Regions from separate parts of the Rossellomorea sp. YZS02 genome, predicted to be linked through region 1. Evidence: riboswitches for the same ligand, from Rfam matches in the RefSeq annotation. Region 1 holds a riboswitch; each other region holds the start of a gene.

What was found. A riboswitch is a leader RNA that binds a small molecule or an ion and turns the genes downstream of it on or off. The one in region 1 is predicted to bind lysine.
Region 2: another riboswitch for lysine. It lies ahead of SLH55_RS11940 (Na+/H+ antiporter NhaC family protein); the one in region 1 lies ahead of SLH55_RS01240 (aspartate kinase).
Region 3: another riboswitch for lysine. It lies ahead of lysA (diaminopimelate decarboxylase); the one in region 1 lies ahead of SLH55_RS01240 (aspartate kinase).

The regions. Positions count from the first base shown of each region.
Region 1 covers NZ_JAXBLY010000001.1:246,824-255,098, reverse strand. Annotated here, with positions in the region: gene SLH55_RS01255 (FTR1 family iron permease) at 1-648, shown strand, start outside; gene SLH55_RS01250 (hypothetical protein) at 770-2,239, shown strand; gene uvrC (excinuclease ABC subunit UvrC) at 2,239-4,008, shown strand; lysine riboswitch at 4,356-4,534, shown strand; gene SLH55_RS01240 (aspartate kinase) at 4,713-5,951, shown strand; gene SLH55_RS01235 (YslB family protein) at 6,011-6,448, opposite strand; gene SLH55_RS01230 (succinate dehydrogenase cytochrome b558 subunit) at 6,800-7,408, shown strand; gene sdhA (succinate dehydrogenase flavoprotein subunit) at 7,482-8,275, shown strand, end outside.
Region 2 covers NZ_JAXBLY010000011.1:3,804-12,078, reverse strand. Annotated here, with positions in the region: gene SLH55_RS11965 (sulfite exporter TauE/SafE family protein) at 1-625, shown strand, start outside; gene SLH55_RS11960 (bifunctional UDP-sugar hydrolase/5'-nucleotidase) at 653-2,005, shown strand; gene SLH55_RS11955 (YunC family protein) at 2,062-2,364, shown strand; gene SLH55_RS11950 (HD-GYP domain-containing protein) at 2,822-3,934, shown strand; gene yunB (sporulation protein YunB) at 3,993-4,757, shown strand; lysine riboswitch at 4,837-5,019, shown strand; gene SLH55_RS11940 (Na+/H+ antiporter NhaC family protein) at 5,135-6,697, shown strand; gene SLH55_RS11935 (sodium-dependent transporter) at 6,982-8,275, shown strand, end outside.
Region 3 covers NZ_JAXBLY010000002.1:104,064-112,338, forward strand. Annotated here, with positions in the region: gene SLH55_RS02735 (ABC transporter permease subunit) at 1-682, opposite strand, end outside; gene lysA (diaminopimelate decarboxylase) at 791-2,077, opposite strand; lysine riboswitch at 2,192-2,368, opposite strand; gene SLH55_RS02745 (DUF4179 domain-containing protein) at 2,470-3,870, opposite strand; gene SLH55_RS02750 (sigma-70 family RNA polymerase sigma factor) at 3,851-4,390, opposite strand; gene SLH55_RS02755 (XRE family transcriptional regulator) at 4,740-5,330, opposite strand; gene SLH55_RS02760 (multidrug resistance efflux transporter family protein) at 5,423-6,382, shown strand; gene SLH55_RS02765 (2OG-Fe(II) oxygenase) at 6,426-7,073, opposite strand; gene SLH55_RS02770 (mannitol-1-phosphate 5-dehydrogenase) at 7,431-8,275, opposite strand, start outside.

The sequences.
Region 1 (8,275 bases):
ATGGCAAAGCACAGCCGTGACCTTAAGGGGAATATGGAAGGGAAAATGAATCATTTCATTTCGACAGGAAACATAGTCGGCATGGTGATCCATTCCTTCCTGGTTGTTCTGCGTGAAGGTGTAGAGACCGTCTTCTTCTTCGCAGCCATTACAGGTGGCGATATTGGAGCTGCCATGCAGGGATGGGGAGCGATTACCGGTGTTGTCATCGGGAGTGTAGTAGCTTACTTATTCTTTAAAGGCACGATGAGAATCTCATTGAAGAGCTTCTTTAAAGTGACAGGTGCATTCATCATCCTGATTTCTGCCGGACTTCTTGTCCAGGCGATTTCCATGATGCAGGATATAGGATTGATCGGCAGTGTCATTCCACATCTTTATGACCTTACCTGGATTCTTCCTGAGCATCCGATCGACTATGCACATTTCTTGCGTGATACGGGAACTGCACCGCTGCTATCGGGTGACGTCGGGATTTTCCTTAAAGCACTGTTCGGATATTCTTCCATGCCTTCCATTGAAGAAGTGATGGCCTATATCGGATATTTCGTAGCCATCTACTTCCTGACCTCCACTAAGCCTAAGACGGTAAAGGCAAAGGAAGAGGTTCAAGCGGGTGTGAAGGACTTAAGCCCCCAAGCTAAATAAATGTTTGTAAGGACCAAACATCATTGCCTTAAAGATTGAACACCTTTTTCGAAAGGTGTACACTCTATAAAGGAATGTATGTTTGGTCCTTTTTGTATTAAAACGTATGAGGGTGAAGTTGGTGAGGGAGAAGACTAGGAAATATAGTAGTTGGGCAAATGGCATCGGGGCATTGGTCATCATATCGGTTTTTATTCTTCAGGTAATCTGGGTGCCAGCATACGCGTCTACATGGGATATGGTGGATTTTGCCCTCGGTGTGATTCATTTTGATATGTACCAGATGCAGCCCCATTTTCCCGGATATCCTTATTTTATCCTGGGGGGCAAAGCATTTCATATGCTGGTGAGAGATCCAGTACAAGCCCTGAGCTTCTTTAATATTTTCATGTACGGTAGTGCCGTCATCCCTCTTTTTTTATTAGTGAAAAGGTTGGTCACCCCTTCCTATACAGTCATGGCGACGGCGTTCATTTATTCAAGCAGCTTTACTGTCCTGATGGTGAATCAACCCATGTCTGAGGGAGCGGCAATCGGGATGATGTGGTGGTATATATGGAGTTTGGTATTAGCTCATGAGAAATCGCATAATGGATACATCATCCTCCCCCTGTTTCTATTCAGCCTGCTTCTGGGAATACGGTTATCTTACTTGGCTCTTGGAATCGGGATCCTGATGATGCTGTATACTAAATGGAAATCAGGGCTGTTGAAAATCATGGACCTATTTGTTTATGTTCTTATCACGATTCTCTTTCAGCTCCTGTGGGTTTCAGGCATCAGCATGTCAGAAGGTGGTTTTGACAGTTTCCTGCGATTGGCCCTTTCCTTTACGAACGGTCACTTTCAGGAATGGGGAGGTGCAATCGGTGCCTCGGATCTCAGCCTGTTGGACAGGATGGTAAAACTGCTCTTCGTGAATACGATATGGGTAGGGGGATCAGGGGAATCGGTTATCCTTCTACTCCTTTTGGTTGGAAGTTTCTTTCTGTTAAGGAGAATTAAGCTTGGGAACCGTCATATGATAAGCATACTGGTCCTTCTGGCAGGCAGTTATTTTCTGTGGGCTTTATTTGCCCAGAACGTGATGAAACCGCGCCATGCACTGCCTTTGATTGGTATATCGTGGTTTTTCATTACGGTGATGCTGTTTTCAAGAAAAAGGACAAGGGAAGGTTCTCTATTCCTGATCTTATTCCTTCTGCTTCAAGTTTTCCATACAGGTAAGCTATTATATACTCATACTTCGGAAGTTCCGGTTGTGTATCAAATGGCCGCTTATTTGGAAGAAACCGATCGGCCGCTTGTTGTTTATACATGGGAAGAGTCAAGGGTACTCGAATATCTTGACGTCCCTTTTATCCATAAAAAAGTGCAAACCTATGAGGTGTTTGCCACCGATGCAGGATATTATCCTGACCGGGCTATCTATCTGACCGATAAAGTGGTGGAAGGTTTTAAACACCAGGGGATTTCGGTGGATGACTTCATAAAAGTAGAAAAGCATTTTCATTCAAGTGAGCTCATCGACCCGATTTATCATGACCTTACACTGTATAAATGGGAGAAACCAAGGAAGGGGGAAGAATGATGAATCAGAATATCACGAATAAATTAGCGCTGCTTCCTGATCAGCCGGGGTGTTATTTAATGAAGGACAGGCAGGGGACGATCATTTATGTAGGTAAAGCCAAAGTATTGAAAAACCGTGTCCGCTCTTATTTCACCGGTTCCCATGATGCGAAAACCCAGCGTCTGGTAGGAGAAATCGAAGACTTCGAATACATCATGACATCATCGGATCTTGAAGCCCTTGTGCTTGAAATGAATTTAATCAAAAAATATGACCCTAAATATAATGTCATGCTAAAGGACGATAAAAGCTACCCGTTCATCAAATTAACGAACGAAAGGCACCCAAGGCTTATCACCACAAGGAAGGTACAGCGAGGGAAAGGAAAGTATTTCGGACCTTATCCCAATGTCGGAGCCGCAAATGAAACGAAAAAGCTTCTCGACCGATTATATCCTTTACGGAAATGCTCGACCCTCCCTGACCGGGCCTGCCTTTACTATCACATGGGCCAATGTCTCGCCCCTTGTATTAAAGAGGTAAGTAAAGACACGTACCGTGACATGACTGATGAGATCGCCCGATTTTTGAACGGGGGATACAAAGACATAAAGAATCAGCTGACAGTTAAGATGAATGAAGCATCAGAAAATCTGGAATTTGAAAGGGCAAAGGAATTCCGGGATCAGATCCTTCACATTGAAGCCACAATGGAAAAGCAAAAAATGACGATGACTGATTTCACAGATCGTGATGTGTTCGGATATTCCGTTGATAAAGGCTGGATGTGTGTGCAGGTATTCTTCGTCCGGCAAGGAAAGCTCATCGAGAGGGATGTCTCACTATTTCCTCTCTATAATGAGCCCGAGGACGAATTCCTGACGTTCCTTGGTCAGTTCTATTCAAAGTCCAATCATTTTAAGCCGAAGGAAATTTTCTTACCCGAGGAAATCGATATCGAACTCGCTGAAAATCTTCTGGAAGTGAAGATGACCCAGCCGAAACGAGGAAAGAAAAAGGAACTTGTAAAGCTGGCCGAAAAAAACGCGAAGCAGGCACTGGGAGAGAAGTTCGCCCTGATTGAAAGGGATGAAGAACGGACGATTAAAGCCATTGAAAGGCTTGGGGAGCATATGGGGATTTACACTCCATTCCGGATCGAAGCCTTTGATAACTCCAATATCCAAGGTTCGGATCCGGTTTCTGCCATGATCGTCTTTTTAGACGGGAAACCGGCAAAGAAAGAATATCGTAAATATAAGATCAAAACCGTGAAAGGTCCCGATGATTATGATTCCATGCGGGAAGTTGTGCGCAGAAGGTATACCAGGGTATTGAAAGACGGACTTCCTTTACCCGATCTTATCATCATCGATGGAGGAAAAGGACAGATCGAAGCGGCGAGAGACGTCATCGAAAATGAATTGGGACTCGATATCCCCATCGGCGGCCTCGCAAAAGATGACAAGCATCAGACATCGGAACTGCTGTACGGGAACCCGTTACAAATCGTTCCCCTTGAAAAGCGGAGCCAGGAATTCTATCTTCTCCAACGAATCCAGGACGAAGTTCATAGGTTCGCCATCACCTTCCACCGTCAACTAAGAGGAAAAAGCGCCTTCCAATCCATCCTCGACGAAATCGACGGCATCGGCCCGAAAAGAAAGAAACAGCTACTTAAACATTTCGGATCCATGAAGAAAATGAAAGAAGCAACCGTGGAGGAGTTTATAGAGATCGGAATACCTGAAGCCGTTGCGAAGGTACTGGTGGAGAAGTTGAAGTAGGAAGTGTTAGATATAGGAAATATTGATCATTAGGTTTATATAACATGAGAGTACGGGTTATTGGTTGGTTTAGAAGTAACTATTGAAAAAGCAGAGTTGATTGGAGCGGAAGGTGCTCGACTCCTGCGGGAAACGCTGGACAGGTGAGACCCCACAGGCGCAGCCGAGGAGGCTCACCGCCAGCCCCGCGGAAAGCGAGCACCTGCAGCGGAAATCAACCACCGCATGCTCATCCAAAGCATCTTAACAAAAACACAATAAAATGAAAAATTGACTCAATTAAACATTGAATCAATTTTTCCCCTATGCTATAATAAACAAAAATTTATAACATTATCACTTTAAAAAGTGGTGATAGAGGTGCGAACTTCAAGAGTACAGGCAAAGAGGAGTATGAGCTCCAGTGAGATGCCTGGAAAGGGGAGATTCGCCGAAGTGTTTATGATCTCATATCATATCCGCTGGTCCTGCGTTTAAGAAATGTAGGATTGTCAAGATGATTCAATCTTGGAGAGCTATCTCACAATGCCGATGAACCTATTTGTATGTTCTGCTGTATGTTCATAAAGCAATGAGATATTATTCTCATTGCTTTTTTTATTATCAGCGCAGGAGTTCCTGTCTATGGACGTCTAGGATGATTGTGATTGTACTCTTCATCATCAAAAAGAGTAGCGAAATGCACTCAGAAAGAGGGAGAAGTCGTGAGTATTATTGTTCAGAAATTCGGTGGAACTTCAGTGGGATCTGTGGAAAGAATTCAAAATGTTGCGTCAAGGATCATTGAAGAGAAAGAAAGAGGAAATGATGTGGTTGTCGTCGTTTCTGCCATGGGGAAAACAACAGACACACTCGTTGGCCTTGCAAGGGAGATTACATCTCAACCGAGCAAAAGGGAAATGGATATGCTGCTCTCAACCGGGGAACAGGTGACCATTTCACTACTGACGATGGCCCTCATCCAATCCGGACATGATGCGATTTCCTTTACTGGTTGGCAAGCCGGTATCGAGACAGAGTCTGTTCACAGCAATGCAAGGATTACCAATATTCATACCGACAAGATGTCGGCTCACCTTCAAGAGGGAAAAGTGGTCATTGTTGCCGGGTTTCAGGGTATGACTGAAACGGGTGAAATCACAACTCTCGGCAGGGGAGGATCAGATACTACAGCGGTTGCCATTGCGGCTGCCCTCAAAGCTGAAAGGTGTGATATTTATACTGATGTAGACGGGGTATACACGACAGATCCACGTTATATAAAAGGAGCCAGAAAGTTACCGTCGATTTCCTATGATGAAATGCTCGAACTTGCGAATCTGGGTGCGGGAGTCCTGCATCCAAGGGCAGTGGAGTTTGCCAAGAATTATCAAATTCCGTTAGAAGTCAGGTCAAGCATCGATCGAGTGGAAGGAACGTATATTGAGGAGGAAGCAAGCATGGAACAGAACTTGATTGTAAGAGGAGTAGCGTTTGAGAATGAAATTACACGGGTCACTGTATTCGGACTTCAAAATGCTTTAACAGGACTATCATCCGTATTCACTACGCTAGCTAAGAATCATCTGAACGTAGACATCATCATTCAGACCCAGACAGATCAGAACACAACCAATCTATCCTTCTCCATCAAGGAACAGGATCTTGAAGAAACCCTTGCTGTTCTTGAGCGAAATAAGGAACAGTTGAATTTCACCCATGTCGAGCATGAAAGCGGGCTTGCGAAGGTATCGATCGTCGGTTCCGGCATGATTTCAAACCCCGGCGTTGCAGCGGAAATGTTTGAAGTACTGGCACAGGAAGACATTGTCGTGAAGATGGTCAGCACCTCTGAAATCAAAGTATCTACAGTGGTAGATGGAGAGAATATGCAAAAGGCAGCGCGTGTCTTACATACTGCCTTTAACCTCGATGCGCTGAAAATGGAAGAAATCACGTTGTAGAACCAATATAGAAAAGGGTTGCCCAGAACATACTGGGCAACCCTTTATTAGGAGTCAGACTACTCAATCCGGTCTTTGTCGTCCCATCGTACGACCACTTTGACCGCATGACTCCGTTTATGTAGTTCGTCAGCAGCTTCTGCCACGCATTTTCTTTGCAGTTGAATTTGTTCTGCAATAAAGCCGGTTTCCAGTTTGAAATTCACATCCGTTTTCAATGAAAGGCGCCGTTCGATCACTGGACCTTTTAGTTCAAAAGTCATTTCATTCTTTTTCTGTTCCATAAGTGTAAGGGTTCCCCAGCCTGCCTCATCGAAAAAAGAGGATATTTCCTCTGTCGACTGCAGGGGGAATTTCCGCGAAAGGTGTTTTCCACCCCAGTAAAGAATGTCAGGTGTATGCTTCCCTAAAATTTCTGGAATCAATATGTCGCGCAACATTTCATATCCGAAGATTGGAACGGATGGTTCATGCAGTTCTTCTTTTTTTTGTTCCAAGTAAATCCCCTCTTTCTATAAAACTATTATATACATGAAGAGGTGATTTATCATCCCATACCATGAAAAAATGACCTTGGGATATTTTGGTGATATAATATTTATTGTCTATTTATTAGAATTTTCGAACATTTAGTTGTACAAAACCTCGACTTTTTCATTATCAATTTATTAAAAATATTTTTGCGGTATTGTCGAAATTATGTATACGTTTTCTTGACGCTTCCACTCCTTGGGAGTAAAATGAACATGTCACATTATTGTTACAATATAAAATATGTATCGTCGTCTAATACGTTTTGAGATTCATTAGAAAACGAATTCATATTTTATCATTAAGGGGGGTAAATCATGGCTGGAAATCGAGAATTTAATTATCGCAGGCTTCATTCATTGCTAGGTGTTATTCCAGTTGGATTATTTTTAACACAACATTTAGTCGTGAACCATTTTGCCACTGGTGGGGAAGAATCATTCAATCAGGCGGCACACTTTATGGAAAGTCTTCCTTTCCGTTATTTCCTTGAAATCTTTATCATCTTCCTTCCATTGTATTTCCATGCAATTTACGGAATTTACATTGCATTCACTTCAAAGAATAATGCAAGTAAGTTTGGTTATTTCCGTAACTGGATGTTTTTACTTCAACGTGTATCCGGAGTGATCACATTCATTTTCGTAACTTGGCATATTTGGGAAACAAGAGTTGCGGCAGCGTTTGGTGCTGAAGTGAACTTTCAAATGATGGAAAACATTTTATCTAATCCATTGATGTTAGGATTTTATGTGCTGGGTGTACTTTCAACGATTTTCCACTTTGCAAATGGATTATGGTCATTCTGCGTTAGCTGGGGACTTACGGTTACACCTCGTTCTCAATTAATTGCTACATATGTTACGATCGGAATTTTTGTAGCGTTATCGGTTGTCGGTATGCGTGCAATCTTTGCTTTCGTATAAGCAGAAAATATATACGAGTCTGATAGATTAACTAAGTGCTCTCGAAGTATGGTAGAAAAAGGAGTGAGTCACGATGAGTAAAGGCAAAATCATCGTTGTCGGTGGCGGTCTAGCCGGCCTGATGGCCACAATTAAAGCAGCAGAAAAAGGAACGCAAGTCGATTTATTCTCACTGGTACCCGTTAAGCGTTCTCACTCTGTTTGTGCACAAGGTGGTATTAACGGAGCCGTTAATACGAAGGGAGAAGGAGACTCTCCTTGGGAACATTTTGATGATACGGTATATGGTGGGGATTTCTTAGCGAATCAACCGCCTGTTAAAGCAATGACTGAAGCAGCGCCAGGGATTATTCATTTACTCGATCGCATGGGAGTTATGTTTAATCGTACACCGGAAGGATTACTGGATTTCCGTCGTTTCGGTGGAACACAGCATCATAGAACCGCTTTCGCCGGTGCTACGACTGGTCAGCAATTATTATACGCTTTGGACGAGCAGGTACGCCGTCATGAAGTGGCAGGTTTAGTAAGCAAGTTCGAAGGTTGGGAATTCCTTGGAGTCGTCATTGATGACGAAGGAGTAGCACGAGGAATCGTCGCTCAAAACCTTCAAACAATGGAAATCAAATCCTTTGCAGCGGATGCCGTTATTATGGCATCAGGCGGACCGGGAATTATTTTCGGGAAATCTACAAACTCTGTCATCAACACAGGTTCAGCCGCTTCGATCGTGTATCAACAAGGTGCTTACTATGCAAATGGTGAGTTCATCCAGATTCACCCGACAGCGATTCCCGGGGATGATAAGCTTCGCCTCATGAGTGAATCCGCTCGTGGTGAAGGTGGACGTGTCTGGACGTACAAAGA
Region 2 (8,275 bases), on a different contig from region 1:
TGCTTACTTGAAGCATAAAACCGTCGATTATAAAAGCGGCTTGATTTTCTTTGCCGGGAGCGGACCTGGTTCCATAGTCGGTGCGTGGGTGAACAAAGGCTTGAATATGGAGAGCTTTAATCTTTACTTCGGAATTTTCATGATATTGATAGCCGTGATTCTGATGGTGCGGAATAAATTAAAGCCCATTGAAAAATTCAGGAATGCATCCTTCCAACGGGAATTCACCGATCCAAGCGGAGAGACATTTCGCTACGGATATCCTCCTGTCCTGGGTGCGGCCATTGCCTTTGTCGTCGGCTTCACATCCGGATTATTCGGCATTGGAGGGGGCTCATTGATGGTCCCTGCCATGATCCTGATCTTCTTATTCCCACCTCATGTGGCCGTGGCAACGTCCATGTTCATGATTTTTCTGTCGGCAATTGTAAGTTCTGGCACACATGTCCTGTTCGGGAATGTTAAATGGCTCTATGCACTCGCTCTCATCCCGGGAGCCTGGATCGGCGCAAAGATCGGGGCGTATATCAACACGAAGCTCGAATCCAAAGTATTGGTTAGTGTATTGAGAATTATTTTGATATTAATTGGAATTCGGTTGATTTATCAAGGAATGACAGGATAATATACCTCCTATAGGAGTGAACGACTTATGAGAGAAACCATTCATATTTATCATACGAACGATCTTCACAGTCACTTTGAACATTGGCCCAGGATCAGAGATTTCCTCAAACAGCGAAAACAGCAGCATGTGATGGACGGGGACTCTGTGTATGTATTCGATATCGGAGATCACGTTGACCGATGGCACCCTTTGAGTGAAGCGACGTTGGGACTAGGGAATGTAGAGTTATTAAATGAAGCGGGGTACGATGCCGTCACAATCGGCAATAACGAAGGGATCACCCTTGATTATGATGATTTAAACAATCTCTATAAAGATGCCGAATTTGATGTGATTGTCGGGAACCTGCTGGATCAGTCATCCGGGCGTCCCGACTGGATAGATACTCACCGGATTTATCAGACGGGTAGAGGAGGGAAGATTGGTGTCATTGGATTAACGGCCTATTTCAAGCCTTTTTACGAAGCGCTCGGCTGGAATATCACTTCACCAATAGATGAATTAAAGAGATTGGTTGACGAGCTTCATCCCAAAGTGGATATGATCATTCTGCTTTCGCACTTAGGAATCAAGGATGACGAGATGATTGGGGAGCAATTCCCTGAAATAGACGTCATTCTCGGTGCACATACCCACCATGTATTACCTGTGGGCAAAATGGTGAAAGGGACCATGCTGGGTGCCGGAGGGAAATATGGTCACTACGTCGGTCATGTGACCATTGAAGTGGATACGGCTACAAAGCAAATCGTAGAAAAAAAGGCAGTGTTATATGAACAGCATGAACTTCCTTCAGTTGAGGGGGAAGAAGAGGAGATTCTTGATTGGATTCGCAAGGGGGAAAAATTATTAGAGCAAGAGATTACCCGGCTGAAAGCACCTCTCCCAGTCGATTGGTTTCAGCCATCCCTCCTTCCTGACAGGCTTTGTGCAGCACTTGTGGAATGGTGTAGTGCTGATTGCGGATTCTTGAATTCAGGTCTTCTTATGGATGGTCTTCATGAGGGAGCAGTGACAAAGCAGGATTTGCATAGCATCCTTCCCCATCCCATCAACCCATGTATGATCTGGATGAAGGGAGCTGAGCTGAAGGAAATCATTAAGCAGACTCTCAATGAGGATTGGCCGAATCTTGAAGTGAAGGGCCTTGGGTTCAGGGGGAAAGTGATGGGTAGATTTGTATATTACAATATTCATTTCAGTAACCATGATATCCTGATTGGAGACTCCCCGATCGAGCCTTCAAAAATGTACAAACTGGCGCTTCCTGATATGTTCACTTTCGGTCACTTCTTTCCAGACCTTCAAAGGCTTGAGAAAAAGTACTTTATGCCGGAGTTTTTACGGGACGTTTTGGAATGGAAATTAAAGCAGTAAATAGGTCACCGTTTCTTCATTCATAACATACATATGAGTGAAGGGAGCGATGAAATATGATGAATGTATCTCCAATTACCATTGGAGGACATACCTTTACAGCCATATCTGTTGAACTTCCGAAAACCAATCTCCTCGTCGTGACGAGTGAAAAAGGATATATCATGTGTGGGGCACTTGATGTTGCGCTGCTGAATGAGAAGTTAAAGGACAGGGGGATCATCGCCGGAAGAGCGGTCGGTGTGAAAACCATTGATCAGCTACTGGATGCGCCACTGGAGTCCATCACCTACGAAGCTGCGAATCTCGGTATCCATACAGGGATGGCTGGCAGGGATGCGCTGTTAAAGATGATATAAAAGTTGAGAATGACCAGTGCTCATAACAGAGTAACTGGTCTTTGTTATGGGAGAAAGAGAATCATTAAGGGGGAATTTGAGCTATTGGTAGGTGGATCCCGCATGTAGAAAGGGATTTATCACATTTTCACATTGCTGGTATAAGGATAATTGCGTCAAAATCGACCGTGATTGCGTCATTATATGATTTATTGCGTCAAAACCGACCGTAATTGCGTCATTATTTTAATTATTGCGTCAAAGTCACCCGCAATTGCGTATTTTAACAAAAAAAGGAAATTGAGTCCCGTATCTAACCCGCTTCACATCCAAAAAACCCCATCTAATCCCCCTTATTTCTTCAATATTCTTTCATGAATATTTAACCAAATACACCTTGCAAGATCATTTTTATCCTTTATAATGGAGATACTAGGAAATTTTGTCGAAAAATGAAAGAATTACATAGGAGAATTCTATGAGGCTTATATCAACTCGGGCTTTAAAACCCGGCATGGTTCTAGCTACAACGGTATATAATATGAGAGGTCAAGCTTTGATTCATGATAACGTTCCTATTACAGAACGCATGATTTACAGGTTGAAGGAGCTTAGTATTCAGTATGTCTATATTGAAGACTCTCTTTCCAGTGGAATCCATGTAAAGGGGTCCGTTTCGAGTAAAGTGCGGCAGCAGGCGATCCAAAATATTGAGACGGCCTTCAATCAAATAAGTACCTCTAAAGAGCAGCCAGGGTTATTCATGATTGAGAATAGTGCCAAGCAGTTGAAACAGGTGATAGATGTCGTCCTGTCAGAGGTCAAGGCGAACCATGATCTTCTCACCATTTTGACAGATGTGTTTACATATGACTCCTATATTTTTCATCATTCATTCAATGTAACGTTATATACGCTTTCCATCGGGCTTGAACTCAAGCTGTCCCAGAAGCAGCTGGAGCAGCTTGGAGTGGGGGCGATCCTTCATGACATCGGCAAGATGCTGGTTCCTGAAGAGATCCTTCTCAAGCCGGGTAAACTCACAGAAGACGAATTCTGTGAAATCAAGAAACATTCGGAGCATGGCTTTGACATTCTGAGACAGCTTCATTCTGTATCCCTGATCATCGCCCATTGTGCGTACCAGCACCATGAGAGGCTCGATGGCTCCGGTTATCCACGGGGGATCAAGGGAGAAGACATTCATCCTTTTGCAAAGATCATCGCTGTGGCCGATGTATTTGACGCCATGACTTCGAATCGAGTTTATAGAAAAGCCATGCTTCCTCATCAGGCATTGGAGGTCTTGTATGCGGGTTCTGGATCTCTGTTTGATTCCCAGGTGATCGAAGCCTTCCGTTCATCGGTGGCCATCTATCCTACTGGAATGATCGTCGAGCTAAATGATGGGAGGAAAGGGATCGTCACCGATCAAAATAAAGGGGTGACGGACAGACCAGTGATCCGTATCATCGAAGAGGGCGGCGAGGAACTGAATTCTCCTTATCCTTTGGATTTAAGCAAGGAACTGGATAAGGTCATTACAGGCTTTGACCCCGATTATGAACCGCAATCTCTGAAGATTACATAAATTTTTGCGTTAATCTCTCCTTACCAAGCATACAAATAGCTTGTAAGGGGGGATTTTTTTGTCAAAGTTCAAAACCTACAAACCCCGAAGAGGAGGTCCACTGCCTTTTCGACATGTGATGATCATTACATTTTTGTTTTTTATGATCTCAACTGGATTTGGATTATGGATCATTAACAAAGGGTTGAAACCGACCCTTCTTGCTTATGCCGAGACACAGACCAGCAGGATTGGTACCCTGGTGATTAATAAAGCGATCAATAAGAAGATTGCCGATGTACTGGATATTTCGGATATAACTGAAGAAGTGAAGAACCAGGAAGGCGATATCGTTTCGTTTAAATACAATACGCAGACCATCAACAGGGTCCAGGCAGAAATCACGAATCTGGTCCAACAGAATCTTCAGGAAGCTGAGGCAGGGAATATTGAAAATCTGGAGTTCCTCACTGAAGTGGAAATTGATGAAGGGAAGTCGAAAGCATCGAAGGGCATTACGTATTCCGTCCCTCTAGGTCAGGCTACGAACAACGTTTTACTCGGAAACCTGGGGCCGAAGATACCCATTCGCTTTCATTCCATCGGTGACGTGCGTTCCGATGTGAAAACGACGGTAGAGCAGTTTGGCATCAATAACGCAGTAGTGAAAGTATTTGTGGAGCTTGAAGTAAATGTACAGATCATCATCCCATTTGCAACGAAAACCGAAACGATTAAGCAGGATATCCTGGTTGCCATGGGAACGGTTCATCTGGATGTACCGCAATTTTATAACAATGGTGGAGGAGATTCCGGACCATCCATTGAAATTCCCACAAATTAGTACGGAAAAAAAGTTGTCAAAAGAATGATAGTTTGTTATATTAATAAAGAAAATTTTATAACACACCACATCATCAGTCCGATGGGGTAGAGGCGCAGGGTTCAAGAGTAATCTGTTCGAGGATGACAACGAAGAAAACAGATGAAAGGGAATCTTTGCCGAAGTAAATATGCTTGTCAAAGGGATATTTGCTGGGGTTGTCTTGAAGAAGGATAACACTGTCATTATAGGGAAATCTCTATAATGGGGAGCTACAGATCGTGATGGAGCACTTACGTTACTAACAAAGGTAATGATAGTTTCTCTATCGTTGCCTTTTTTTATTATCCTCTGTCATGCTACGATGGTTCCCCCCTATCAAATAGGAGGAGGACACTATGGAAAACACGATTTACTCATTATTACCACCCCTTTTAGCCATTCTTATGGTTATACTCACAAGACGGGTCCTGCTTTCATTGGGAGTAGGGATTGTCGCATCTGCCTTTCTGTTGGCGGATTTATCAATACCCAAAACATTCAGCTTTATATGGGACGCCTTTAAGGGTATCTTTGTCGCAGATGGCGGACTGAATACCTGGAATGTCTACATCATTTTCTTCTTACTCATTCTCGGTGTTATCACGGCATTTGTGAATATCTCAGGCGGAAGCCGCGCGTTCGGTGAATGGGCGATGAAACGAGTGAAGACAAGGCAGGGTGCACAGCTTCTGGCTGCGGTATTAGGTATCATCATTTTTATTGACGACTATTTCAATGCCCTTGCTGTCGGTCAGGTTTCAAGGCCCATCACCGATCGTCACAGAATTTCACGAGCAAAATTAGCTTATATCATTGATTCAACTTCGGCTCCGATCTGTGTTGTTTCACCTATTTCCAGCTGGGGAGCTTATATTATCGGGATCATCGGTTCGATTCTTACTGCTCACAGTATCACGGAATATACGGCATTTTCAGCTTTCATTCAAATGATCCCGATGAACCTTTACGTATGGGCAGCAGTCTTACTTGTTGTAATGGTTGCCTATAAGGGTCTTGATTTCGGTAAAATGAAAGAGCATGAAGTACGTGCCATTGAAACCGGAGATCTTTATGATCCCGGCAAAGAAATTCCCGGTGAATTGAAAAACGATCTTCCAGTCAGCTCAAAAGGATCTGTGGGCGATCTTGTCTGGCCGATTGTGGCTCTTGTCATCGGTACAGTTTCCATGATGCTATGGACTGGTTATCAAGCGGTGGGATCCTTTGATCTACTGCCTATTTTTGAAAATACGGATGTTACCAAATCGTTACTATACGGTGGATTATTCGGACTTGTGGTTGCCCTGATCTTCTTCCTTCGCCAAGTAAGCCTAAAAGGAATTGAAGGAAGTGCTCTAGGAACGGCTGTACTGGAAGGAATCAAGTCCATGCTTCCGGCTGTTTACATCCTGATCTTTGCCTGGACCATCGTCACGCTTATCGACCAATTGCAAACAGGAACGTATCTTGCCGGTCTGGTAGAGCAATCTAACTTACCGATGCAGGCACTTCCGGTCATTTTATTCCTTGTTGCCGGAATCATGGCCTTCTCAACGGGAACATCCTGGGGATCGTTCGGAATTCTCCTGCCGATCGCCGGAGAAATTGCTGCAGCGTCAGATGTAACGATCTTACTTCCTGCCATGGCAGCGGTGCTTGCGGGATCTGTTCTGGGTGACCACTGTTCACCGATCTCAGACACGACGATCCTTTCCTCTACAGGTGCAGGAAGCAACCATATCGATCACGTCATCACGCAGCTTCCATATGCGATTATTGGTGCGGTAGTAGCCGCAATCGGATACCTGGTATTAGGATTTACGGGAAGCACCATCTTGGGACTCGTGGTTGTCATCATATTAATCCTGGCAATCGCATTTCTGTTCGGTGAAAAAGCAAAGCCTGCATCTGCAGAATAATGGAAATGAAGACCAGAAGCCAAACGGCTTCTGGTTTTTTTTCTTGTATGGAGGATGAATTCACTTTATGATTCTATCGCCTCCCATTCTCCAAATTCCGACAAAATTCTTATAGTGAAATAGTACTGCCGGATTTTTGTGAAATTCTTATGAAATCACTAAAATAAAGCTTTGACAATTGTCCCGGAACTAGCTATACTGACTTTAGATTATAAATAATCTGAAAATATAAAAATTTCAAATACCTATTAAATGGTAGTTGGAAAGAACTAGGGGGGAACAGCATGGAAAATCGTGCACAGTTTGGTACACGGGCAGGATTTATTCTAGCTGCTGTCGGATCGGCAATCGGTCTAGGGAACATTTGGCGTTTCCCGGCAGTAGCGTATGAAAATGGCGGGGGAGCATTCTTCATTCCTTATTTATTCGCTCTTTTGACAGCAGGGATTCCATTATTAGTACTTGAGTTTACAATCGGTCATAAGTACCGTGGTTCAGCACCTTTATCTTATTTCCGTCTTAATAAGAAAACAGAATGGCTTGGCTGGTGGCAGGTATTAATTGCCTTCGTCATCTCCACCTATTATGCCGTCATTATCGCCTGGGCGATGTCGTACAGCGTATTTTCTTTCAACTTAGGTTGGGGAAAGGATACAGAATCCTTCCTGTTCAGCGATTATTTAAAACTTTCGGTTGATGCAGGTCAGACGGGAAGCGTGGTTCCAGGAGTATTCATCCCGCTTGTCATCGTATGGGCCGTAACACTTGGTATCCTTTTCAAAGGAGTAAAGAAAGGGATCGAAGTAGCGAATAAAATCTTTATTCCAGCACTTGTTATCTTATTCTTAATTATTGTTGTTCGCGCTTTAACGTTACCTGGGGCGATGGATGGACTTGATGCATTCTTCAAACCTGACTTCAGCAAAATCGCTGATCCTGGCGTTTGGGTGGCAGCATACGGGCAAATATTCTTCAGCTTATCCATTGCCTTTGCCATCATGATCACGTACTCAAGTTATCTTCCGAAAAAATCGGATATTACGAACAATGCCTTCATCACTGGCTTCAGTAACTCAGGCTTTGAATTATTGGCCGGTATCGGGGTGTTTGCCGCATTAGGTTTCATGGCTCAATCGCAAGGTGTTGGTGTGCAGGAAGTAGTAAGTGGCGGCGTAGGACTAGCGTTTGTCGTCTTCCCGCAGATCATTAACGAATTCCCGGCATTCAACGAAGTATTTGGTTTCTTATTCTTTGCTTCGCTGGTCCTTGCCGGACTGTCATCGTTAATATCGATCTCAGAAACGTATGTAGCAGCAGTCTCTGAGAAGTTCGGGATTTCCCGTAACAAAGCCGTTCTATTCGGTGGAGGACTTTCAGCTGTTATCTCCATTCTTTTTGCCACACAGGGCGGACTATTGTTCCTGGATGTAGCAGATTACTTCATTAATCAATTCGGAGTGGCGTTTGTAGGATTAGTGGAAGTGGTAGTAATAGCCTGGTTCCTTCGCAAACTGGGAGCATTCCAATCCCATGCGAATGGAATTTCTGATATCCAGCTTGGTGCATGGTGGAAAGTAT
Region 3 (8,275 bases), on a different contig from region 1:
GAAAGAGAATGATGGACTTGGAGTGATTCAATAAACTGAACGTGATATTCCGCAGGATATGGACAAAGAAAATGAAATGCCTGGACATTCCCTTTCCTCTGATCAGATCTACATAGGGCTTGCCGTACTCATCGTTCACCAGCAGATAGGTAATTCTGAACAACATGATCGTCGGTAAGATGGACAATGTCAGGACAGGGATCAGATACACCTTCTCCTGTGATCCGACGATGGGAAACAATAAAATCCCCGTCTCTTTCAACACCAAAATGACGCTGTATTGAATGACGATCAAAATGAAGATATCGGGTGTGGACTCCAGCAGGTTGGTGGCCCGGGTGATGAACTTCGACCAGGCACTCGGCAGTAAATGTGTGAGGTATGCAAGGAGGATACCCATGACAACAGATAGTAGAATAGCAGAGATGAAGATGGAAACTGAATAGAAATATGGTTCCCAGAAAGCAGGGAACATCGGATACGAGTTGTTCACTTCATTGGTGATCGTCATTGCATTTGAATGAAGCAGAGAGCTTGTAATATCCTTAAGGTTCATCAGATATTGCTTCAAGCTAAGATCCACTCCCTCATTGAACAGCCCGATGAGGCCGGTCAACAGGATGATGCCGACCAGAACGAAGAGAAATTTCAACACCATTGAACCGATAGATTCGAGATACATAGATTGATCCTCCCAAGAAATAGAAAACATATTTCTACCAGATTACCATAATAAACCATAAAATCCCATATAAAAAAGTGGAACCCTAAGGATTCCACTCTCCATTGCCTATCGGTCTTTCCGTACAAGATCCGCGTATGTCTCCCGCTCGATCACGACACGGGATTCACCGTCTTTCACAAACACGACAGCCGGCCTTGGGATCCGGTTATAATTACTCGCCATGGAATACCCATAAGCACCAGTACTGAACACTGCCAGAATATCCCCGTAATTCGTCGGTGGGAGCATCAAATCCCAGATCAGCATGTCCCCTGACTCGCAGCACTTCCCGGCAATGCTCACAAGCTCCGTGCATTCCTCATTAGGACGGTTGGCTAGCATCGCATGATACTTTGCCTGATACAGTGCAGGTCTGATATTGTCCGTCATCCCTCCGTCAATCGCCACATATGTCCGCACGTCTGGAATGATTTTCTTTGATCCCACTTTGTACAACGTCGTACCTGCCTCAGCCACTATGCTTCGGCCCGGCTCCACCCAAACTTCCGGAAGTGGATATTCATTCTTCGAAAAGTACGTTTTCACACTATCCGTAATGCCCTTTACATACGTCGGAATCGGCAGTGGGCGATCTTCTTCCGTATAGCGGACACCAAACCCTCCACCAATATTCAACACCGGCATCGTCATATCGAATTCGATGCGCATCCGCTGCATGAAATCAGCAAGTACCTTAATCGCCTGATCGAATCCATCCTGTTCGAAAATTTGGGATCCGATATGAGAGTGAAGCCCAAGTAAGGTGAAGTACGGTTTTCTCATGGCTAGTTGAATCGCTGTACTTGCCTGTCCATTCGAAATGCTGAATCCGAATTTCGAATCTTCCTGTCCTGTTGTGATGTACTCATGGGTATGGGCTTCCACTCCTGGGGTGACCCTGATCAGGATTTGAACCTGCTGTTCACGCTCTTTTGCAAGGTCATGCAGCAATTCAAGCTCAAGGAAACTGTCGACAACAAAGCAGCCGATTTCCGCTTCAAGAGCCATAAGGAGCTCTTCTTCGGATTTGTTGTTCCCATGGAAATGAATCCGGTCAGCAGGGAATCCCGCCTCAAGGGCCGTATACAATTCCCCGCCAGACACGACGTCCAGTGAAAGATTTTCCTGTGCTGCAAGTCGCACCATCTCTTTACAAAGGAACGCTTTACTCGCATAGGCAACTTGATATTTCATACCACTTTCATTGAACGCATCCCGAAACAACTTGGCATTCCCGCGGATCATCCCTTCATCGTACACCATCAACGGCGTGCCGTATCTTTCGACCAGCTCACCTGTACCCATCCCACCGATGGTTAAATCACCTTGAACATTCACATCAACTGTACTCATATCCTTTACTCCTTTAGACTCTCTAAAAAAACACAAAAAAACCGTATGAAGCAGATGCTCATACGGTTTTTCACCAAAGTTAACGGAAACATGATGAAGACTCTGTATTAACATCTCTTCAATAGTGCTCCACAACCTTTGCATTGTGACAGTCCAACATTTCTTCAATGCTGGCCCAACAAAAAATAGAATTGGCTATTTTCTGCTTCGGCGATCTGCCTTTCCCTACTTATCCCGGAATCCAATATTCTCAAAGAAGGTACTCTTCATACTCGCGCCTCTATTATCAGAGAGTGACTGTTTATTTGATTGGCATAACTATATCATTCTGTTGAAATGGTTGTCAATTGGTTTTAGTAGAAACTCCCTGGAATTGTATCCAGGGATTCAGTTTACTTCAATTTAATTTCGAAGGGCGCCATTTCAATCGGCTTATCGTTTCGGCTTAAGCTTTCGAATGGAACGATTAATGAATAGTCATCCAGATCGGCATCCTTATGTAAGTCAAAAGTGATTTGATAACGGAGAGCAGCCTTATCAATTGTTTTCGTTTCAGTACTTCTGATCATATGATTCAACATCTTATTATAGTCTAGTTCATCTTTGTCATCTCTGTGAATATCGCTAGATGGTATCATCTGAACGAATTGAGCAATATTCTCTAGAATGTCATATCGAAATTGTTTTTCTTTGATATCGTCTATGGTGAAATTGACTGTCACCTTCCCCTTAGTGTTTTGGATATCTTCTACTGTGATTTGATAACCGAAACGTGGACTCTTTATGTGAAATGGAATGGTTGATTTCAATGAGTGGAGGGCATCATCATCCACTCGCTTCATGTCTGCCTGTACTTTCAGCGAATGGGCCTTATCATTGAGTTTACTCGTAAAGAGCTCCCTTACCGTCTTTTCTACTTTCCCATGGACTTCTTTGGTTTGAAGTACCTCCGCACTCGACTTCGACAACCTGTTCCCAAGGTCATCAAACACGATCAGATCTAAGCTATCCTTCTCGGACTCTACCGTATACGTATATTCCAGTATCGTCGTCGCTTTTCCTTTCGTAACAGAAGTCATCTGCAGCTCAAATTCCCCATCCGGTGATACTGTCCTTGCATCTGTTTGAATGGTTTCGGAAGGAATCCTCTTCACTGGTACATCAAAGGACCATGTGCCGTTCACATCGGCCATATGGGTGAACGTCAATGGAAGGGTGAAGTCCTCCGGCAGTTCTTTTCCATCCTTATAAAATTCGATGGAACCTATGAATTCTTCTCCCTCTTTTTTCAGACCCGAGCTTCCTGCACCCCATTGATTCTGATCTTTCCCATCAAAAAGATGATAGCTGTAACCACTCACGGGACGATTGCCTTCATCCATATGTTCGATGGAAAGGTCATCTCCCTTCGCCTTAAACGTGACCCCAATAACGTTCCCATCGTAATAGGTGCTTGTGATCGTGATATCAACACCATTGGAAGTGGCTGCCTGGTTGACCTCGGTGACTTTATCACTTGAATAAAGTTCTTTCCCGACTCCGGATCCGACTTTTTCATAGATCCCACCAAGTACCGGAAGCTTGGCTAATGCATTATTCACCGGGGAGAAGAGAAATCCAGAGACGAGAATCATAGAGGCAGCAGCTGTGGTCATGCCGGCACTCACCTTGAGCCTTTTTCTACGTACCTTATGCTTCCTGCCTTTTTGAATACCTGTAGAAATGGACCTGTACAGGTCGTCTTTCGGCACTTCGATCTTATCCAATTCTTCCTCAAACCATTTTCTGTCCAACCTGATTCACTCCTTCCAACAGTTTTTTCAGCTCTAATTTTGCCCGGCGAAGGTACGTCTTTACCGTGCCCTCCGGCGTACCCATTGTTTCCGAAATGGTCTTAATGGACTGCCCCTGGAAATAGAATAAGATAATGACGGTTTGGTAGTGATTGTTCAAGGACGCCACTGCTGTAACCAGATCGATCCGGCCTTCTATATCCGATTCTTCAGCTGAAGTGATGGCACTGTCGAGAAATTCATCACCCGTAAGGACGATTCTCTTTTTCTTCTTCAGCGTGGCGTACGCTGTATGAATCAGAATCTTGATGAGCCAGGTGCTGAAGTACTCCGGATTCTTCAACCGGGATATGGAAGTGAAGGCTTTACAAACCGTCTCCTGCACCACATCGAGTGCATCCTCTTTATTTCTTACATATAGGAATGCCGTCCGGTAAAGCTTCTCGCTTTCTGCGTGGATCAGCTTTTCGAATGCTTGTTCATTCCCTTTGATGGCTTTTTTCACGAGTTTTACATCCATTGGTTAACCTCCTGTCATTCATTAGAGTCGGGTGGGGTGGGAAAAGTTTCAAGAGAATTTTTGGAGTGGGGTGGCCGTATGAGGAAATTACATTTTTTTCAAAGAGACGCAATCAAGGGGGAAAATGACGCGATTATCGTTAAAATGACGCAATCCCAGGCATAAATGACGCAATTATTTGAAAAATGACGCAATCACCCATGAAAAATGACGCAATTCCTTAAAAGTGCAAGGAATCCTGGTACCAAATGCTACTAAAATAAAACATGTAAAAACAATATTCATCATCTTCCTCTAAAATATTCATCATCTTCCTCTAAAAAAGAAGCTTATCGCCAATCGATAAGCTTCAATCTACCCGTCCTGTATAGATCATCACAAAATGGAGCACCGCTTCCGTATCACCTTTATTGATATAACTGTGTTCCTTATCACTATGGAACTTAATCGAATCGTATTGACCAAGCTCGAATCGTTCCTCCTGCACCTTCACACAAACACTCCCTTCCATGACCGTGACAAACTCAATCACACCAGGCTGATGTGCATCGGCACAGTATTCACTTTCAGGCTTCAAAAACGCACGATGTGTTTCTAATGAGCTATATCCAGAGGAAGTGAACATGGGCTCAAGGGTCAGTGCGTCATTGGCACTGATTACTTTGCTTCCTTCATTCACCCTTGAAATCTGTACTTCTTGTTTCTCCACAAGCAGAGCAGAAATCGGAATCGATAGGCCGTTCGCAATCTTCCAGATGATCGTTAAAGAAGGATTGGCCTCCCCTCTTTCAATCTTTCCAAGAGTCAAGGTGCTGACACCAGTGATCGCGGCCAGATCCTGTAAATGAAGACCACGATCTTTGCGTATATTCCTTAATGTCAATCCAACATGCTGCGCTAATTTTTCAGGGTCCTGCCACGATAAACCATCATTGTTCATCTTTCTACCTCTTTCTATAAAACACGATTTAAAGTATATTATAATATATATAAAATAAAATATAGTATATTCAACAGAAAGGAGTGCTTCTCATGAAAGAACTGACTCTAGGTATCATTTCATCGATGTTTTTTGCTGTCACTTTTATCCTGAACCGCTCCATGGAACTGGCCGGGGGAAGCTGGATGTGGAGTTCCTCTCTGAGATTTCTATTCATGATTCCCTTCCTTTTCCTTATTGTAGGTTTTAGGAAGAATATAAATCAAGTGTGGATTGAGATGAAGAAGAAGCCGATTGAATGGCTGATGTGGAGCTTTGTTGGTTTTGTTCTTTTTTATGGTCCTCTTACCTATGCGGCTGCTTACGGACCGGGTTGGCTCGTAGCCGGGACGTGGCAATTTACGATCGTGGCGGGGATCCTTCTCGCTCCCCTCTTTTACACAACGGGGCCGAACAAAAAGAGGCAATCCATTCAAAGAAAGGCTCTCGCCATTTCTTCGATCATTCTTATCGGCGTGTTGTTCATCCAACTTCAGAATGCTTACGACTCGTCTCTTACAGAAATGCTCACGGGGATCTTTCCTGTCATCATCGCAGCGTTCGCTTACCCCCTCGGCAACCGTAAAATGATGGAGGTTTGCGGCGGCAGGCTGGATACGTTTCAACGGGTATTGGGCATGACCATTGCCACTACCCCGTTCTGGCTGATCCTCGGATGCTTTGCCCTTTTCAAAACGGGCGCACCCGATTCGTCTCAAGTGACACAGTCCTTTATCGTGGCCATTTGCTCCGGCGTGATTGCGACCTCGCTCTTTTTTCTTGCGACGAACATGGCGAGACAGCATCCTGGGAAGCTTGCAGCAGTGGAAGCAACTCAATCCACCCAGATTCTGTTCGTCATCATCGGAGAAGCTTCGATCCTTTCTGTTCCTTTTCCATCAGGGTCCGCCCTGCTTGGCATTCTCCTGATCATCACAGGGATGATCCTTCATACCCTAAATGTGAAACGGATGAATACCAGCTTGATGAACAAAGTAAAATCGGCAAGCTAAAAAGGAGGAGCACCCCACCTCTGGGACACTCCTCCTTTTTCACTTATTTAAATACCTGCCTTCTCATCCACTGAGTCGCAGCCCATTTATCCCCGATGACAACCGGTGCTCCGCCATGCAGCGTCAACTCGTTCAGTTCCTGATTATCATAGAAATATTCAAAGTAAACGGCCATCCCTTTTTGCGGGGAGACGGACAGACCGAGTTTCGGGAAATACGTTTCTCCGCCTTCCTCTACGTCGTTCAAGTACATGACGAGGGTGCTGATCCTCGGGTTCTTCACCGGTCTTGCCGATGCCGAGAAGAAATCGAAGTGGGCCTTGTATTCCTGACCTGGTTTATAGTTCAGGATCTGCAAGCCTTCCCCGTGCTCGACAGGTATATTCATAATTTGAGAGACTCGCTTTTCAACGCGTGTCACAACATCGTGACTTTCTTCCAGAAAAACAGAGCTGCTCGTTCTCAATCCATCGACTGTACGTGTATTTCCAATTTTCGAACGCTCGACCCGGTCCATAGACAATTGAATGAGTTCATCGCATTCTTCATGGCTCAGCACATTGCCAAGCACGACAACCAGTGGCTCTTCCATTTTTGCGATGATCTGGATCTCCCTGTCTTCCGTCTTGATCTTATTCCCTGTATGGTGGAAAATCGTTTGTTCCTTTACAGCTATTTCAGTAGTATCCATTGCCAACTTTCATCAACCTCTTATCGTATTTTTAACATTCTGAATTCTTTTATTGGTGGAAGCATCCATGCACTCTTCCAAACTAGAAAAAACGATAGCAACAATCGGCATAACTGTAGATTTTATTCGGTTGTGTCCTCCTGCATGTCAAAATATGAGAATCTATTTTTACCTATTTTACACCCGGGATGTGGGGAATTCTATCTTTATTTTCACATTTTCATGATGAAAAATAAGGGAGTTGACGGGACCCGCGATAACTGTAGGATTGGCGTGCTTTTCGGAGGTGTCACAGAAAGGACACGTATGTTTCTCCATAAAAAAAGACTGCCGAATCCCACTCGGCAGTCCACCATATTATTTCTTCAATCCTTCGTACTGATCCAATACTTCCTTCACGATTTCACTATCCACAGGAAGGCCACTCACTTCTTTCAACACATATGCAGGTCCGTTTTCCTTGATCATGCCCTGGATTTCCATAGCCTGCTCGTCTTCCGGATTGTCGAACAACAGGGCTGCGGCAATCGCTTTAGCAAGATATGAATAAGAAAGTCCCACTTTTTGAGCTTCAGTCGTCGGGCGGATCAAACGGTCATCCGGACCAAGCTTACGGATCGGCGCACGGCCGACACGAGTCACATCATCGTTCAGGTACGCATTTTTGAACCGACCGATGTTTTTCTCAATATAAGCCAGATGTTCTTTCTCATCAAGACCATATTGCTTCACAAGATAAGCCCCTGTTTCTTTCAAGGTTTCCTTCACTTGAGCAGCGATGTTCTCATCGGCTAATGTCTGGTCAATCGTTGATTTCCCTCCTAAATAACCGAGGTAGGCAATGACCGCATGACCTGTATTCACCGTGAACAGCTTACGCTCAATGAACGGTGCAAGGTCTTCGACAATCGTCATTCCTTGAACATGAGGGATATCTTCCGTCGTCTCTACCACCCACTCATAGTACGGTTCAACGAGAACGTCCAATGAACCTTGATCCTGCATCGGCACAATGCGGTCGACGGCTGAATTGAAGAAGTAGACTTTCCCTTCAAGTTGACCTATCGTTTCTTGTTTAAGATTGTCCATAATATGTTTTTTCAAAATATCCGTTGCGCCGATCTGATTTTCACATGCGATTACGTATAACGGTTCATCCGAAGATGCCACGCGTTTTTCAATCCCTTTGGCGATCAGGGGAG